DNA from 3 places in the Micromonospora citrea genome. Region 2 is predicted to be linked to each of the others. Evidence: riboswitches for the same ligand, from Rfam matches in the RefSeq annotation. Region 2 holds a riboswitch; each other region holds the start of a gene.
The links. Region 2 has a riboswitch for cobalamin ahead of cobN (cobaltochelatase subunit CobN). Riboswitches for the same ligand answer to the same signal wherever they lie in the genome.

Region 1 (5,976 bases), 2.0 Mb from region 2:
GGGTGGTGACCCCGGACCGGCGAACCAGGTGCAGCAGGTGCAACTGGTGACCGATGTCGAGGTGGTTGGTGGGCTCGTCGAGCAGCAGCAGGAACGGTTGCTGGGCGAGCGCGCGGGCCAACTGGACCCGCTGCCGTTCGCCGCCGGAGAGGGTGTGCCAGCGGCGGTCGGCGTACCCGTCGAGGTCCACCCGGGCCAGCGCGTCGGCCGCGGCGGCACGGTCGGCGTCGCTGTCCGACCACCGCGAGCGGCGGTGCGGGATGCGGCCGAGCAGCACCACCTCGCGGACGGTGAGGTCCAGGTCGGTGTCGGCGTGCTGGGCGAGCAGCGCGGCGCGCCGGGCCAGCGTGGCCCGGGGCAGGGCGGCGACGTCTTCGCCACCGACGGTGACCCGCCCGCCGTCGGGCGCGGTGAGTCGGGCGACGATCCGCAGCAGGGTGGTCTTGCCGCAGCCGTTGGGGCCGAGCAGCCCGACGAGGCTGCCGGGCGGCGCCGCGCAGGTGACGTCGTCGAGGATCCGCCGGGCCGCGACGGACCAGGACACCTCGGTCACGGTGAGCATCAGTCGCCCACCTTCCGGCGGCGCAGCAGCACCACGAAGGCGGGCACCCCGAGCAGCGCCGTGAGCACCCCGACCGGAAGTTCCCGGGGCGCGAACAGGGTCCGCGCGGCGGTGTCCACCCAGATCAGGAAGATCGCGCCGGCGAGGACGACGACGGGCAGCAGGCGCCGGTGGTCGGCGCCGGTGAGGAACCGGGCGGCGTGCGGCAGGATCAGCCCCACGAAACCCACCGCGCCGCTGACGGCGACCAGCGCCGCGGTAAGCAGCGCGGTGGCGACCAGCAGCAGCCACCGGACCCGAGCGACGGGCACGCCGAGGGTGGCCGCCGCGTCCTCACCGAAGGCGAAGGCGTTGAGCGCGCGGGCGTACGCCGCCACCAGGGTGAGCACGGCGGCCAGGACCGGCGCCGCCCAGGCCAGGGCGGCCCAGTCGACGCGGGCCAGCGAGCCGGAGAGCCAGAAGGTGATGCTCTGGGTGGCGTGCGGGTTCGCGACCCAGATGATGACGAACGACGTCGCCGCCCCGCAGAGCTGCGCGACGGCGACCCCGGCCAGCACCACCCGGGTGGGCGCCAGCGCGGCTCGCCGCCCGGCCACCAGGGCCACGACCGCGAACGCTGCCAGCGCTCCGCTGAAGGCCCCCCCGGTGAGCGCTGCGACCCCGCCGCCGACGCCCAGGACGAGGACCGTGACCGCGCCGAGCGACGCGCCGGAGGAGACCCCGAGCAGGTACGGGTCGGCCAGCGGGTTGCGGGTGACGGTCTGCATCACCGCGCCGACGGCCGCCAGTCCGGCCCCGACGACGCCGGCGCCGAGCACCCGGGGCAGGCGCAGCCGCCAGACGATGTGTTCGCGCAGGGGTGGCACATCGGCGTGGGCCAGGCCCAGGCGGTCGGTCACCACCGCCCAGACCGTCGACACGGGGATGTCGGCCGGCCCGAGGGCGACGGCCACGCTGATCGACCCCACCAGGCCCGCCAGCAACGTGACCAGCAGCGCGACAGTGCCGGCGGGATGGCTGGACCGGGGCGCGGCCGTACGGCGCGCGCCGGCGACACGGCGGACCACGGTGGTCAGCGGCCCGCTCCGCCGGGCAGCCGCGTCACTCCCGCGGCGAGGGCCTCGGCGCCGAGCACCGCCCGCACCCCGGCGGTGGTGGACGAGAACGGGATGGCGACGAACCGCTGGCCGGCCACCGCGGGCAGGTGCCGGAGAGTCGCGTGCCGGGCCAGGAACGCCCTCTTCGCGGCGGCCGGGTCCCAGGTCGCGTCGACCAGCACGATGACGTCGGGGTCGCGTTCCACGACGCTCTCCCAGCCGGTGTCGGCCCAACCGCCGGAGAGGTCGCCGAACGCGTTGTCGACCCCGACCGCTGACATGATCATGTTGGGGCCGCCGCAGCAGGCGCCCACGCTCGGCGCGTCGGTGCCGGCGTCCCACCAGAGCACGGACAGGTCCCGCGCTCCGCCAAGGCCGGCGGCAGCGGCGGCGATCCGCGCCCGGTGGTCGGCGATGAGCTGCTCGGCCCGCTCGGGCACCCCGAAGACGGCCGCGACGTCGCGGATCTCGGCGAACACGTCCTCGATCGTCAGCTTTCCCGGCCGGTGCTGCGTCGGACACCCGGCGGGTGAGAGGTACGTGCCGATGCCGAGCCCGGCCAGCGCGGCGCGGTCACCGACGCCCTCGTCGCCGAAGGCGCTCTGGAACGAGGCGTAGACGAAGTCCGGCTCCGCCTCCAGCAGCTTCTCCTTCGCCGGGTACGTCCCGGACAGCACCGGCACCGAGGCGTACGCGGCGGCGTACTCGGGCAGGATCGCGTCGTCCAGGTACGCCGTGCCGGCCATGCGGTCGGCCAGCCCGAGCGCCAGCATGATCTCGGTGGCGGGCTGGTTCAGGGTGACCGCCCGTCGGGGCGGTGCGGCGACGGCGATCGGCGTACCACAGTTGGTCAGGGCGACCTCTGCGGCGGACACTCCGGGCGTCGTGGTGGGATCGCCCGTGGCACAGCCGCCGAGCATGACGAGCAGGACGGACAGTGGCGCGGCAACGCGCCGGGACAGGGTGGACCGCACAGCGCGCACGCGCATCGGGACCGCCTTCCAGCACCTCGTGGACGGGTCATCGCAGTGCCGTGGCCGGTCTCCTGGCTGACGGGAGGTGCGTCCGTGGCCGGCCTTCCCAGGCGTTGAACGCCCAGTGACCTCTGACGACGAGGGCCGCGAACTTCCCGATCACAGTGGCGAGGGCCGCACCGGTCTTCCACCGGCTTCCCGAACACCACGGCAACGTCACCCTAGCCCGCACCCGGCCCGGACGCCACGGTGACGAATGCCATGCGCGAGCCGCCGTCCATTGTGGACACTGTCCGGATGCTGCGCTGCGGCGAGGCGCCAGGACCGACCCGACCGAACAGACGGGCGTCTGCCAGGCGCACCGGCGCGACGGCGGCGGGTGGCGGACAGCCGACAGGTGGCGGACAGCCGACAGGTGGCGGGGGGCCGTTCAGGTTCCCGGGGGCGGAAGGTCGACGACCCGGGTTGCCCAGCGAGCCATCAGGGCCGGGTCGTGCGTGATGAGCAGGACTCCGGCGCCGTGCTCGCGCTGGTAGTCGGTGATGACGGCGGCGAGGTGGGCCTGGGTGGAGGCGTCGAGCATGGCGGTGGCCTCGTCGCAGAGCAGGTACGCCGGCCGGTGCACGAGCGCCCGGGCGAGGCAGGCCCGTTGCAGCTGTCCGTCGCTGACGGCGTGCGGGCGACGGGCGAGCAGGTCCGGGGTGAGGCCGACGAGGTCGGCCAGCTCCGCCGCCCGGGCCCGCGCCTGCTCCGCCGGCACACCGGTGGCGCGGAGCGGTTCGGCGACGATGTCGGCGAGGCTGAGCCGTGGGTCGGTGGCGGCCCGGGGAGACTGGAACAGGATCGCCACCCGGGTGCGGACGGCGGCCGGCAGCCGGTGACGGACGCCGGCGACCCGGTGGCCGTCGAGGGAGACGTGCCCCGCGTCGGGGGCGTGCAGCAGGGCGAGGACCCGGGCCAGGGTCGACTTTCCGCTGCCCGAGGGCCCGTGCAGCCCGACCGTCTCCCCGGGATCGACGCGCAGGTCGACGCGGTCGAGGACGCGCTGCCGGCCGTAGGAGACGGTGACCTCGTGGGCGGCGAGGGCGGCGACGGTCGTGCTCGGCACGGTGCGCGCATCGCAGGTCGTCCTCGGTGCGGTGGCCGTACCGCCGGTGGTGCCCGGCGCGACGTCCACGCCGTCGGTGGTGGTCATGCCGGCACCCCGATCGGCAGCGGGTGGTGGCAGGCGACGTGCTCCGGGCCGTCCGTGCCCGGGGCGGGCGGCGTACGGCAGATGTCGGTGGCGCGGTCGCAGCGCGGTGCGAAGGCGCAGCCGGCGGGCAGGTCGGTGAGCATCGGCGGGTGCCCCGGCACGGGACGGAACGCCCGCTCCGGCAGCGCGTCGAGCAGGCCTGCGGTGTAGGGGTGCGCGGGCGCGTCGAACAGCGCCCCGGTGGGCCGCCGCTCCACGATCCGGCTGGCGTACATCACGGCGACGGTGTCGGCGACCCGGCGGGCGGCGGCCAGGTCGTGGGTGATGAGCAGGACGGCGGAGCCGGCGTCGCAGCGGCGTCGCAGCAGGTCGAGGGTGTGGTCGACCAAGGGCCGGTCGAGGCCGGTGGTGGGCTCGTCGGCGAGCAGCAGCGGTGGGTCGGGGGCGAGCGCCAGGGCGGTGGCGAGGCGCTGCGCCATGCCACCGGACAGCTCGTGGGGGTAGCGGTCGAGGTCGGCGGGGTCGAGGCCGACGTCGGCGGCGAGCCGCTCGGCGGCAGCGGGCGCGTCCCGCCGGGCGTGCCCGTGGGCGCGCAGGGTCTCCACCAGCAGCCGCCGGCCGGTGCGTACGGGGGTCAGCGCGGTGGCGGGACTCTGCGGCACCAGCCCGACGGCGCGACCGCGCACGGCGCGGGCGAGCCGACGCTCCGTGCAGCCGGCGAGGTCGATCTGCTCCCCGCCGGGCGGGGACAGTCGGGCGTGACCCGAGACGGTGGCGTTGCCGGGGAGCAGGCCGAGCAGGGCGTGGGCGAGCACCGACTTGCCGCAGCCGGACTCCCCCACCACGGCCAGGAGTTCGCCCGGGCGGACGGTCAGGCGCAGGTCGGTGACGGCGTGCACCACGGCGTCGCGCAGTTGGAAGCGGACGGTCAGCCCGTCGACGTCCAGCAGTGCGGGACGCGGGTCGACGGCGGCGCGGTCGGCTCCGTCGGCGGCCCCGGCGGCGTCGGCGGGCCCAGCGGCGTCGGCGGGCCCAGCGGCGTCGGCGGGCCCGGCCGTGAGGCCGTCGGCGGCGCCACCGGCGGGTCCGGCAGCGGCGACGGTGCCGTCGGCGGCACCGGCAGCGACGGCGCGCCCGGCAGCGACGGTGGTGGCGCGGTGGTCGCGGGTGGTGGTCACAGGTTCAGCTCCGCTCGTACGCGCGGGTCGAGGCGGTCGCGCCACCGGCCGGTGAGGACGGCCAGGGCCAGGGTGACGACGACGAGGAGCAGGCCGGGGACGAGGCTGGCCCACCAGGCGCCGGTGAGCAGGGACCGCTGCCCGTCGTTGATCATGTTGCCGATCGAGGCGAGGTGCGGGGGCAGGCCGAGACCGAGGAAGGACAGCGCGGTCTCGTGCCAGACGGCGTGCGGCACCATCAGCGTGGTGGCCAGCGCCAGCCGGGGCAGCACGTGCGGGAGCAGGTGCCGGGTGATGACCCGGGTGCGGCTGGCGCCGCCGGAGATCGCGGCGTCGACGAAGGGCCGGGTACGCAGGCTGAGCAGCTCCGAGCGGACGATGCGGGCGGTGGAGAGCCAGTGCGTCAGCCCGATCGACAGGATCACCGCGCCCAGGCTCGGGCGCAGCATCGCGACGATGAAGATGCCCAACAACAGGTGCGGCAGCGCCGCGATCGTGTCGACCACCCGCATCAGCACCCGGTCGACCCAGCCGCCCAGCGTGCCGGCCACCGCGCCGACGAGGCCGCCGATCACGGTGGCCACGAGCGCGGCGACCGCGCCGACGAGCAGCGAGACGCGCAGGCCGTAGAGGCTGCGGTGGGCCACGTCGCGGCCCAGGTCGTCGGTGCCGGCCGGGTGCGCCCAGGACGGTGCGAGCCGGGTACGCGCCAGGTCCACCGCGCTCTCGTCGAGCGGCCAGAGGACGGGGGCGAGGAGGCAGGCCACGCCCGCGCCGACGAGCACGGCCCAGGCGACGGCGGCACCGGCGCGGCCCGTACGCGGCTTCGGCCGCCGGATCCGGGCGGTCAGGGCGAGGTCAGTCATCGAGGCGTACCCGTGGGTCGGCGGCGGCGTAGGCGAGGTCGGTGGCCAGGTTCGCGGCCAGCACCACGACGGTGGTGGCCAGGGTCGTGGCCGCCAGCAGCGGG
Region 2 (5,976 bases):
CATGAGGTGGCCACGCGCGCTCGACGGCAGCTCGCGGGCCACGTCGAGGGTGTGGCTGTCGGTCATGCCGAGCGGCGCGAAGACCCGCGTTCGCAGGTACTCGTCGAACGGCAGGCCGCTGACCACCTCCACCAGCCGCGCGGCCACCTGGAAGTTCGGGTTGTGGTACTCCCATCTCGTGCCGGGGTCGGCCGCCAGCCGCGCGGTGCGCATCCCCGCCACGGACTCCCGCAGCGAGGCCGGTTGCCGCCTGCTGAACGCCGGGAACGTCGTGTCCGACATCCCGGAGGTCTGGTCCAGCAGTTGCCGTACGGTGATCCGGGCCGCCCGGGGGTCGTCCATCGTGAACTCAGGCAGGTGCCGCCGCACCGGGTTGTCGAGTTCCACCCGGCCCGCCTCGACCAGTTGCAGCACGGCGAGGGCGGTGAACGACTTGCTCACCGACGCCACGGCCATCGGGGTGTGCGCCGTGACCGGGTCACCGGCGGGGGTGCGGCCGTACCCGGCGGCGTGCACGACCTCGGTCGCCCGGGTGACGGCGACCGCGACGCCGGGCAGGCCGGTCTCCTCGCGGTACTCCTTGACGAGGGCGTCGACGGCGGCGGCGTCGATCCCGGTCGGAGGGCCGACCGGCGGTGCCGGGGTCGGCGCGGCGGCGAGCGCCACCGTGCCGGCCAGGACGAGAAGTCGCGTGATCATGATCGGAGTCTCGGCCGCCGGGGCGTCCCCGCACATCGGACCGCGGTCGGGAGCGGGCATCGGACCGTGGTCCGATGCCCGGCGCCGCCGTCCGTGGATACGGTGTCCCGGTGGTCACCTGGGGACGGCTCGGGCCGCGGCGGCTGACGGCGCTCGACGCGCTGGTGGGGGTGGCCCTCGTGCTCCTGACGGCGGTCCGGACGCCCGCGCCGCTCGCCGTGGGCCTGGCCCTGCTGTGCGGGTCTCCGCTGGCCCTGCGCCGGCGCCGGCCGGTGCCGGTGCTCGTCGTCGTGGCGATCGCCGGCTCGGTGGCGGCCGCCGTCGGGACCGCCGGTGAGGCCGTGGTGTTCGCGATCGCGTACGCGCTGTGGCCGGTCGCCCTGTCCGCCCCCGCCCGGCGGGCCGTGCCGGCGCTCGTCGGGGCACTCGCGGCCGTCACCGCCGGGGCGGTCGTCGGCGCCACGGTCCCCGGGCTGCCGGTCGTCCCCACCCCCTCTGGGCAGGAGTCGTTCACCGCCACCCCCGCGCCGGTCCTGCTCTACGCCGCGACCGTCCTCGCCGGATCGTGGGCGCTGGCCCGCGCGGTACGCGCCCGGCGACGGCACGCCGCCCAGGTCGCCGAGCTGCGTGCCGATCGGGCGGTGGCCGAGGAGCGGCTGCGCATCGCCCGCGACATCCACGACGTGGTCGGGCACAGTCTCAGCCTGATCGCGATGAAGGCCGCGGTCGCCAACCACCTCGCGGAGAGCCATCCGGGGCAGGGGCGGGCCGCGCTGGCGGCGATCGAGCGGGTCAGCCGGGCGGCGCTCGACGACGTCCGGGTCGTGCTCGGCGCCCTGCGCGACCCGGCCGACACCGCGCCGAGCTTCACCGAGCTCGACCGGCTGGTCGAGGACGTCCGCGCCGCCGGGGTCGGCGTGGACGTCGACCGGGCGGCCGACCTGTCGCGGGTGCCGGCGGCCGTGCGGGCCTCGGCGTACCGCATCGCGCAGGAGGCGCTCACCAACGTGCTGCGCCACGCCGGCCCGGCCCGCTGCCGGCTGACGGTCGCCACCGAGGCGGGGGAGCTGGTGGTCGCCGTCGTCGACGACGCGCCGAGGGTACGCGCCGCGGGGCCGCCCGGGCACGGCCTGCGGGGGATGCGCGAGCGGGCGGCGATGCACGGCGGCACCCTGACCGCCGGCACCGAGCCCGGTCGCGGCTTCGCCGTCCGTGCCCGGCTGCCGTTCACCCCGACGGTGTCCGATGAGTGAGCCGGTACGCGTGCTCCTGGCCGACGACGAGGCGCTGTTGCGCGGCACCCTCCGCCTACTGGTCGACGCCACACCCGGCATGACGGTGGTGGCCGAGGCGGGCACCGGACGCGAGGCGGTCACGTTCGCCGGGACGCACTCGCCCGACGTGGTGCTGATGGACATCCGGATGCCGGAGCTGGACGGCATCACCGCCACCGCTGCGGTCACCGCGCTGCCGGACGCGCCCCGGGTGCTCGTCCTCACCACGTTCGACCTCGACGAGTACGTGTACCGGGCGCTGCGCGCGGGGGCGAGCGGCTTCCTACTCAAGGACACCCCACCCGTACGGCTGCTCGACGCGATCAGGGTGGTCGCCGCGGGCGAGGCGCTGCTGGCGCCGAGCGTCACCCGCCGCCTCATCGCCGAGTTCGCCCGGATGCCGGCGGCGCGGCGGGCCCCGAACCGGCTCGACGGGGTGACCCCGAGGGAGCGGGACGTGTTGACGTTGATCACCCGTGGGCTGTCCAACGCCGAGATCGAGCAGCACCTGCACCTCAGCCGGGGCACGGTCAAGACGCACATCGGCCGGTTGATGACGAAGCTGGCCGCCCGCGACCGGGCGCAACTGGTGATCGCCGGCTACGAATCGGGCCTCGCCGAGCGGTGAGCGGCGACACCGTCCGCCGTAAATGTCGCGGTGTCCCGGCGGCGACGCGCGGTCGTCGGCTGAGCGTCGCGCCACGCCTGGTGGGAAGGGCGGACCGGTCCCGACGAGCCGACCGGGCCGGGCGGCGGGCGGCCCGATCCCCGGCTGGTCGGGACGCCTTTCCCGGGCCACGGAACCGGGCCGTCGCGAATCGTCAGGCAATCGACCGACGACATCGTGGAAAGGCGTCCCACCGAATGGCCGATCGTCGGCGCTCGATCGGTCGCCGCCTCGTCGTGGCCGGATGGGGTGACGTTGACCGGCGGCCCGGGGGTGTGGCAGCATTCGCGGCCTGACGGCAGTGAAGGAAGCCGGTGCGATTCCGGCGCGGTCCCGCCACTGTCACCGGGGAGTGATCCCCCCTCGTGAGTCACGGCCGTGCGTGTGCGGTTGGAAGACCGGGGGTGAGCGTCGATCCGGGAGCCAGGATACTTCGGCCGTCGGGAGTGACCCCAGGGCGTGGACACCCGAGGAGGACCCGATGACGCACCGCGTCTCCGCCATCGACGATCATCGTCGCACCGTGCCCGGCCGCGCCAGCGCGCCGGCGAGCACCCGTCGCCCCGCAGCCGCCGCCGGCCGCCGCGTCGCCCGTTCCTGACGCCCGCACCGGGCCGCGCCACCCCGCCGGCCCGCCGCTGAGCCGTTTCCCGGCCCGCCGGCACCGCTGAACCGCGCCCACCCCTCGCCTCGCCCCGGTCGTCCCCGCGCCGACCCGGGCGTCACTCTCCGGAGCCGTCCGTGCGCATCCTGCTGCTCTCCACCGCCGACACCGACCTGCTCGCCGCCCGCGCCAGCGGCGCCGACTACCGGCTGGCCAACCCCGCCCGGGTCGCCGCCGACGCCGTGCCCGCGCTGCTCGACGGCGTCGACCTCGCCGTCGTACGCCTGCTCGGCGGCCGGCAGGCGTGGCCGGACGGGCTGGCGGCGGTGCTCGCCTCCGGCGTGCCGACGGTCGTGCTCGGCGGCGAGGCCGTGCCGGACGCGGAGCTGATGGCGGCCTCCACCGTGGCCTCCGGGGTCGCCACCGAGTCCCTGGCCTACCTGGTCGAGGGCGGGCCGGAGAACCTCGCGCAGCTCGCCCGCTTCCTCTCCGACACGGTGCTGCTCACCGGCGAGGGGTTCGCCCCGCCCGCGCCCACCCCCACGTACGGCATCCACGGCGACCGCCCGGCGCGCCCGGACCGGCCGACGGTCGGCATCGTCTTCTACCGGGCCCACGCCCTCGCCGGGAACACCGGCTTCGTCGACGCCCTCGCCGACGCCGTCGACGCGGCCGGCGGCGACCCGCTGCCGATCTACTGTGGCTCGCTGCGCGGCCTGACCACCGGCGCGGGACCGCTGGGGCTCTTCGCCCGCTGCGACGCGCTGCTGGTCACCGTGCTCGCCGCCGGCGGCACGGTCGCCGCCGACGCCTCGGGCGGCGGCGACGAGGACGCCTGGGACGTGGGCGCCCTCGCCGCCCTCGACGTGCCGGTGATCCAGGCGCTCTGCCTCACCAGCACCCGCGAGCAGTGGGCCGACAGCGACGCCGGGCTGTCCCCGCTGGACGCCGCCATGCAGGTGGCGATCCCCGAGTTCGACGGCCGGATCGTCACCGTGCCGTTCTCGTTCAAGAAGATCGACGCCGACGGTCTCTCCAGCTACGCCGCCGACCCGGAGCGGGCCGCCCGGGTCGCCGGCATCGCCGTGCGGCACGCCCGGCTGCGGCACGTGCCCAACGCCGAGAAGCGGCTCGCCGTCGTGCTCAGCTCGTATCCGACGAAGCACTCCCGGGTCGGCAACGCCGTCGGCCTGGACACCCCGGCCTCGGCGGTCCGGCTGCTCGCCGCCCTGGCCGAGGCCGGCTACGACCTCGGCGACGCCCCGGCGCCCGACGACGGGGACGCGCTCATCCACGCCCTCATCGCCGCCGGGGGACACGACGTCGAGTGGCTCACCCCGGAACAGCTCGCCGCCGCCGAGGCGCGGGTGCCGGGGGAGACGTACCGGCGCTGGTTCGCGCAGGCGCCCGAGGAGCTGCGGGAGCGGATGCTCGCCCACTGGGGGGAGCCGCCCGGCGGGCTCTACACCGACGGCGGCGACATCGTGCTCGCCGGGCTGCGCTTCGGCAACGTGGTGCTGCTGATCCAGCCGCCGCGCGGCTTCGGCGAGAACCCGATCGCCATCTACCACGACCCCGACCTGCCGCCGAGCCACCACTACCTGGCCGCGTACCGCTGGCTGGCCGCACCCGCCGCCGACGGCGGGTTCGGCGCGGACGCCGTGGTGCACCTGGGCAAGCACGGCACCCTGGAGTGGCTGCCCGGCAAGGGCCTCGGGCTGGCCGCCGACTGCGCCCCGGACGCCGTCCTCGGCGACCTGCCGCTGGTCTACCCGTTCATCGTCAACGACCCCGGCGAGGGCACCCAGGCCAAGCGCCGCGCGCACGCCGTCGTCGTCGACCACCTGGTGCCGCCGATGGCCCGCGCCGAGACGTACGGCGACCTGGCGAAGCTGGAGCAGCTCCTCGACGAGTACGCCACCGTGCAGGCGCTCGACCCGGCCAAGGTGCCCACCGTGCGGGCCCAGATCTGGGACCTGGTGCGCGCCGCCGAGCTGCACCACGACCTGCACACCGAGGACATGCCCGCCGCCGACGACTTCGACGACTTCGTGCTGCACCTCGACGGCTACCTGTGCGAGGTCAAGGACGTGCAGATCCGCGACGGACTGCACGTCCTCGCCGCCGCGCCCACCGGCGAGCCCCGGGTCAACCTCGTGCTCGCCGTGCTGCGCGCCCCGCAGGTCTGGGGCGGCGCCCGCGCCCTGCCCGGCCTGCGGCAGGCCCTCGCCGCCGCGTACGGGCTGGACGAGCAGGCGCTGCTCGCCGAACCGGGGCGACGGCTGGCGCTGCCCGAGGCGCTGACCGACACCGTCGACGGGCCGGCCGGCACCGCCGCCGACGCCGTCGACCTGATCGAGGGCCTCGCGCGCCGGCTCGTCGTCGGCATGGAGACCCTCGGCTGGGACGCCGACGCCGTCGACGCGGTGGTCGAGGAGGTCGCCGGCCGGGCCGTGCCCGACGCCGCCGCCGTCCTCCGCTTCGCCGCCACCGAGCTGGTGCCCCGGCTCGACCGCACGACCGACGAGATCGACCGGGTGGTGGGCGCGCTCGACGGGCGGTTCGTGCCGCCCGGACCGTCCGGCTCGCCCACCCGGGGCCTGGTCAACGTGCTCCCCACCGGCCGGAACTTCTACTCCGTCGACCCGAAGGCCATCCCCAGCCGCAACGCCTGGGACGTCGGGGTCGCCCTGGCCGACTCGCTGCTCGCCCGGCACCTGGCCGACACCGGC
Region 3 (5,976 bases), 2.4 Mb from region 2:
ACCGCCGCGTCGGCGGCCAGCGAGTCCATCCCGTACGCCAGCTCCGTCGCCAGCGCCACCGGCTCCGGCTGGCCCGCGCCGGCCAGCACGGCGGCCCGGTCGTTGCGCAGACAGGTCTGCGGGTGCCGGGCGATCTCGGCCGCCAGCCGCTCGGCCGCCGCCCGCGCCTCGCCCGGCGCGACCAGCCGGTTCACCAGCCCCATGGCGTACGCCTCCTCGGCCGGCACCGGCCGGCCGGTCAGGATCAGGTCCATCGCCCGGCTCTCGCCGATCAGCCGGGGCAGCCGGACCGTCCCCCCGTCGATCAGCGGCACCCCCCAGCGCCGGCAGAACACCCCGAGCACCGCGTCGGACTCGGCGACCCGCAGGTCGCACCAGAGCGCCAGCTCCAACCCGCCCGCCACCGCGTGACCCGAGATCGCGGCGATCACCGGCTTGCCGAGCGCCATCCGGGTCGGACCCATCGGGCCGTCCCCCTCCGGCTCCACCCGGTTGCCGCTCGGCGTGCCGATGGCCTTCAGGTCGGCCCCGGCGCAGAACGTGCCGCCCGCGCCCCAGAGCACGGCCACCGCCGCGCCGGCGTCCGCCTCGAAGGCACGGAACGCGTCGGCCAGCGCCCGGGCCGTCGGCCCGTCGACCGCGTTGCGCGCCGCCGGCCGGTCCAGGATCACCGTGGTCACCGGCCCGTCGCGTTCGACCCGTACGCCCATCGGGACAGCATGCCCCCGGCGGTGTCGGCGGCGCCAGGGCCCTCAGCTCACCGGGCGCGTGGCCCATTCCGCCGGGGCGCGTCGCGTTCCTCGGGGGTGGAACTGCCCCGGACCAGGGTCGCGCCCAGCGCCGCGCCGACCACACAGGCCACCCCGAGCGCCTGCGACCAGGCCAGCAGTTCGCCCAGCAGGACCAGCCCGACCAGCGCGCCGATCGCCGGCTCCAGGCTGAGCAGGACCGCGAAGACCCGGGCCGGCATACGGCGCAGCGCGGCCAGCTCCGCCGAGTACGGCAGCACCGACGACAGCAGGGCCACCGCGACGCCCAGCGCGAGGGTCCACGGATCGAGCAGCGCCGCGCCGCCGTCCGCGACCCCGAACGGCAGCACCGCCAGCGCGGCGACGGCCATCCCCAGCGCGAGGCCCCGGCTGCCCGGTACCTGGGCGCTGACCGCCTTGCCGAGCAGCACGTACCCGGCCCAGCCGACCGCGACGGCGGCGCAGAGCAGCAGCCCCACCCCGTCCAGCCCGGCACCGCCCAGCCCGCTGATCAGCAGCACCCCGCCGCCCGCCAGGGCCGCCCACGCCACGTCGGCGGCGCGGCGGCTGCCGGCGAGCGAGACCAGCAGCGGCCCCGCGAAGCCGATGGTGACGGCGACGCCGAGCGGCACGCGTTGCAGGGCCGCGTAGAAGGAGAGGTTCATCAGCGCCAGGCTGAGCCCGAACGCACCGACCAGGCCGGCGGCGCGCCAGCCCAGCCGCAGCCCGGGCCGGGCCACGAGCAGCAGGATCAGCGCGGCGAAGCCGAGCCGCAGCGTGGTCGTTCCGCCGGCACTGGTGCTGCCGAAGAGCTGTTTGGCGACGGCCGCCCCGACCTGGGTGGAGAGCATGCCCAGCAGCATCAGCAGCGGCGGAGGCACGGCCCGGGGTCGGCCGAGGGCGACGGTCAGGCGGGCAGCCGGGTGCCCGGCCGGCAGGGGGCGGGAGGCGAGCGCGTACACCCGGACCACGGTGCTCGGCGACGGCGCGCGCCGCGACCGGATTTCCACGCCGACCCGGCGATCGCTGCCGGTGGGTTCTGGCTCGCCGGCTGTCGGCGGCGCCGGTCCGGTGCGCCCCGGCCGTCGGTGGTGCGCGGCGGGTCCCGCTACCATGCCGGGCGGCACGATCATGTGAGGTGCCCCGCGCGAGCGGGGAGAATCGGGAAGCCGGTGCGAATCCGGCACGGGCCCGCCGCGGTGACCGGGGAGCCACCGTCCACGCGCGAGAGCGCAGCCACTGGCCCGACGGGCTGGGAAGGCGGACGGCCAGGCGTCGATCCGGGAGTCCGAAGACCGGCCTCGCGTCAGGTGCCCACGCCCGGGGCGTGGGCCGAGCGCAGCGGGAGCCTGCCTTGGATCTCTACGACGTCATCCACCTCCGCCGGGACGTACGCGCCCAGTTCACCGGGGCGCCCGTGCCCGAGGAGACGCTGCACCGGGTGCTCGCGGCGGCACACGCCGCGCCGAGCGTCGGCTACTCCCAGCCCTGGGACTTCATCGTCGTCCGTGACCCGGAACTGCGGCGCCGGTTCCACGAGCACGTGCACACCGAGCGGGCCACGTTCGCCGCCACGCTGGACGGGGAGGCCGCCGAACGGTTCGCCCGCATCAAGATCGACGGCGTGCTGGAGTCGACCCTCTCGGTGGTGGTCACCTACGACCCGGCCCGGGGTGGCCCCGCCGTGCTCGGTCGGCACGCCATCGCCGACACCGGGCTCTACTCCGCCTGCCTCGCCATCCAGAACCTCTGGCTGGCCGCGACCGCCGAAGGGCTGGGCGTCGGCTGGGTGTCGTTCTACCGGGAGCCGTGGCTGGCCGACCTGCTCGGCATCCCCGACGGCGTCCGGCCGGTGGCGTGGCTCTGCGTCGGCCCGGTCACCCACTTCGAGCGCGTACCCGACCTGGCCCGGCACGGCTGGCGGCAGAAGCGCCCGCTGGCCGAGGCGATCCACCACGACCGCTGGACCCGACCGACCCTCTGACACCCCCGCGCCCCGCACCGCGCCGTCGGGCGGGTGGCGGCGCGATTCCCGGAAACAGTGGCCTCCGGGACGTACGGACGTACCCGGGCCACTGTTCCGGGAAGTTGTCCGGATCCTGGGTTCGCTTCGCGTGGGTGTTGGCGGTGTCCAGTTTTCGAGCGGGCGGTGCACCGGGCGGCCGGCTACGGGCGGCGCGGTCGCGGTTCGAATCGTCAGCGCCCGCTGTCCCATCGTCTGTGGAGGGTCGGCGAGGTTGTCGCTGTCCAGCGGCCGCCGGACGGTACGGGACCACGCCGGTGGCTGGCAGGGGCCGGACGTGCGTGGCCGGCCGCCCCGTGGCCAGCGCGCCGGGTAGATCGTCCCGCCGTCGCGACGAACCGCTGCGTGCCGTGGTTCGCGAGAACTGGTCACGTCCGAGTATGTGGTCCTGTCTATTGAGGATTGTTCTGAATTGATCCTGACGAGGTAGCGATCCGTTGACTGATCGGCTTGAATCGGGCGGCGCGGCTGTACGCGCTGGACCTACGCGCGGGGGAGGATCGGTCGATGGCGAACGAGCAGCCCACCGCCGGCCGGGCGCCTGATCCACAGGCCGTCGGGTCAGCGGCCGAGTTCGTGGCCCAGATGCGCGCGCTACGTCAGTGGTCCGGACTGACCATCCGGCAGGTTTCGAGGAAGGCGCGGGAAGCCGGCGACGTGCTGCCGCACAGCACGCTGAACACGGCGTTGGGCCGAGCCACCCTGCCGAGAGAGGAGCTGGTCGCGGCTTTCGTCCGGGCCTGCGGCGGTGACCAGGAAACGGTGGACGGCTGGATCACGGTGCGCAAGAGGCTTGCCGCAGCCATGGCGGGCCAACCCGAGCCGGTCGCCGCCACTGACGCCGCGGGCAAGGCTGCCGCCGGCTCATCCGTCGACGAGCCGAGGGTTCGCCCGCCGTGGGGACTACTCGACGAGGTACCTCCCTTACCGGACGAACTCTCGCAGGTGCTTGGCTGGGAACGCGGCGGCGGGGAGCGGCTGGAGGCGGCGACCGGCGGCGACCCGGACCTCATTGGTGCCGCGAGGCTGACCGCCGAGCCGGTTGACGGCACGTCAACCGGCGTCGAGCCAACTGCCGTCGAAACACCCACCAGCGAGCCGCACCGGGACGCCGCCGAGCCGGGTTCGTCTACCGCGAGCGAGCGCCCGGGGACAGACTCGACCCACAGACCCGACCCGACGGAGGCGCGGCCCGAGCCGGCCGGGGGCAGGTCGGCCCCGAGCGTGGACAAGCCGGTCCGCCTCCCCACCTATTCGGAAGGGCCGCTGGCGACGGCCGTGAAGAACCGGCGCGACGCCACCTGGTCGGGACTGCACCGCAAGCCGACCGCAACTGCCGAGCCGCTGGGTCTGCGGGATTTTGTGCCGCCACTGGCCTTCCGGGCCGGCTGGCCGAGGCGCATCCTCGGCATGCTCGTCGCCGTGCTGGTCCTGGTGGCCGCCGGCGTGGCCGTCCGGACACTTCGCGAATCCAACAGGGGTGACGGTCCGGCGGACGTGCGCGCTGAGCAGACGGTCGGGCCCGGCGCCGAGGAACACCTGCCGTCGGAAGATGCCGGCGTGAAGACATCCAGCCCCAGCCCCAGCCCTCGGCCGAGCAGCGCCGCGCCGGCGCCCACGAGCACCGCGCCGAGTCCGCCCAGGGTGTCGCCGACGAGGGCGGCCACCGCGCTGCCCGCGCCCGGAAAGTACCGCATGATGCCAGCGGCCACCGCCGGGAAGTCGTTCTGCGTGGGCGTGGGTCCGGAGCCCGGGAACGACCGGCCGGAGGTGGCCGTCCTCGTTCCCTGTGCCGAGGCCCAGCCCGCCACCAGCGAGCTGCGGAAGGTCGCAGCGAACACCTACCAGATCTACTGGGCGCACCCGTCCGGGGGCGGCGGATGCCTGCAGGTCGACCCCGATCCGAACGGCGAACCATCGACCGCCGACGGGGTGCTGCTGGCGCCGCGCCGCTACTGCAGCCGCCCGGACCAGCGGTTCATCCTCGAACCGGTCCAGACGAACGCGGGCCGGGGCTACCGGCTGCATGCCGCGACCGCGCCGAAGATGTGCATCGGCCCGATCGACGGGGGCCGGACCGCGGGTACCGCCGTGGCCCAGGTGCCGTGCTTCAACGACGACGTGCAGGTGTTCCTCTTCAAACCGTAGCCCTCCGCGGTCGAAGCCCTCGGCCCGGCGGCCCGCATCCAGGTCCGACGCGCGGACGGCGTCGACGGTGTGCACGCCCACTCCGTACTCCTGATCTCCGAAGGCTTCGCCCGGTCGGTCCGGGCCGCGCGCGTGCCGTTCTCCAGGTGCTTGCGTACTACTTCCTGCTGCCCGTCTTCTTCCCGGTCCTGCTGCCGGTCGCCTTCTTCGTGGTACGCCCGCCGTCGCCTGCGTCCGCGTTCTGCTCGCGGAGCTTGCGGGTGCGTTCCTTCACGCAGGTGTCGTAGCCGCCGCACTCCCGGTTGGCCTGCTCGTACGCCTGCCGGTGCTTGCTGTCGCTGCTGGTGGTCTTCGCGGGGGCGTCGGTCTTCTTCGTGGTGGTCCTGCTGCCGTTCGTCTTCCTCGTGTCGGGCCTACCGTCGCCGACACCGGCCCGCTGCTCGCGGAGTTTGCGGGTGCGTTCCTTGACGCAGGTGTCGTAGCCGCCGCACTCTCTGCGGGCCTGCTGGTATGCGGGGTCGTTGTTGGATCGGTCGGCCTGCTTCTTGAGCTTGGTGTTTTGTTCGCGGAGTTTGCGGGTGCGTTCCTTGACGCAGGTGTCGTAGCCGCCGCAGTCCCTGCGGGCCTGCTGGTATGCGGGGTCGTTGTTGGATCGGTCGGCCTGCTTCTTGAGCTTGGTGTTTTGTTCGCGGAGTTTGCGGGTGCGTTCCTTGACGCAGGTGTCGTAGCCGCCGCACTCTCTGCGGGCCTGCTGGTATGCGGGGTCGTTGTTGGATCGGTCGGCCTGCTTCTTGAGCTTGGTGTTTTGTTCGCGGAGTTTGCGGGTGCGTTCCTTGACGCAGGTGTCGTAGCCGCCGCAGTCCCTGCGGGCCTGCTGGTACGCCGGGTCGGAGTTCGACCGGTTCGCAATGTCCTCGGCCTCTTGGTAGGTCATCAGTTCTGGACCGATCCGCAGGGCCTCGGTCTGCCGGAAACCCTTCGAGGTGTCGAAGTCGCGCATGGTCTTCTCCCACGGGCTGCGCCGGGGGTACTCGCGGTAGTCGTCGATGATGCGCT

Region 1: linked by a shared signal. The riboswitch ahead of GA0070606_RS13035 (ABC transporter substrate-binding protein) and the one ahead of cobN (cobaltochelatase subunit CobN) in region 2 are both predicted to bind cobalamin.
Region 3: linked by a shared signal. The riboswitch ahead of bluB (5,6-dimethylbenzimidazole synthase) and the one ahead of cobN (cobaltochelatase subunit CobN) in region 2 are both predicted to bind cobalamin.

What each region holds. Positions count from the first base shown of each region.
Region 1 is NZ_FMHZ01000002.1:2,847,254-2,853,229, forward strand. Features, by position in the region: gene GA0070606_RS13025 (ABC transporter ATP-binding protein) at 1-562, opposite strand, end outside; gene GA0070606_RS13030 (FecCD family ABC transporter permease) at 562-1,629, opposite strand; gene GA0070606_RS13035 (ABC transporter substrate-binding protein) at 1,635-2,648, opposite strand; cobalamin riboswitch at 2,678-2,858, opposite strand; gene GA0070606_RS13040 (ABC transporter ATP-binding protein) at 3,064-3,828, opposite strand; gene GA0070606_RS13045 (ABC transporter ATP-binding protein) at 3,825-5,006, opposite strand; gene GA0070606_RS13050 (ABC transporter permease) at 5,003-5,872, opposite strand; gene GA0070606_RS13055 (ABC transporter permease) at 5,865-5,976, opposite strand, start outside.
Region 2 is NZ_FMHZ01000002.1:893,896-899,871, reverse strand. Features, by position in the region: gene GA0070606_RS04330 (serine hydrolase domain-containing protein) at 1-699, opposite strand, end outside; gene GA0070606_RS04325 (sensor histidine kinase) at 810-1,952, shown strand; gene GA0070606_RS04320 (response regulator) at 1,945-2,601, shown strand; cobalamin riboswitch at 2,945-3,074, shown strand; gene cobN (cobaltochelatase subunit CobN) at 3,382-5,976, shown strand, end outside.
Region 3 is NZ_FMHZ01000002.1:3,254,299-3,260,274, reverse strand. Features, by position in the region: gene GA0070606_RS14935 (crotonase/enoyl-CoA hydratase family protein) at 1-710, opposite strand, end outside; gene GA0070606_RS14930 (EamA family transporter) at 758-1,711, opposite strand; cobalamin riboswitch at 1,874-2,067, shown strand; gene bluB (5,6-dimethylbenzimidazole synthase) at 2,104-2,733, shown strand; gene GA0070606_RS14920 (helix-turn-helix domain-containing protein) at 3,280-4,920, shown strand; gene GA0070606_RS14915 (hypothetical protein) at 5,078-5,976, opposite strand, start outside.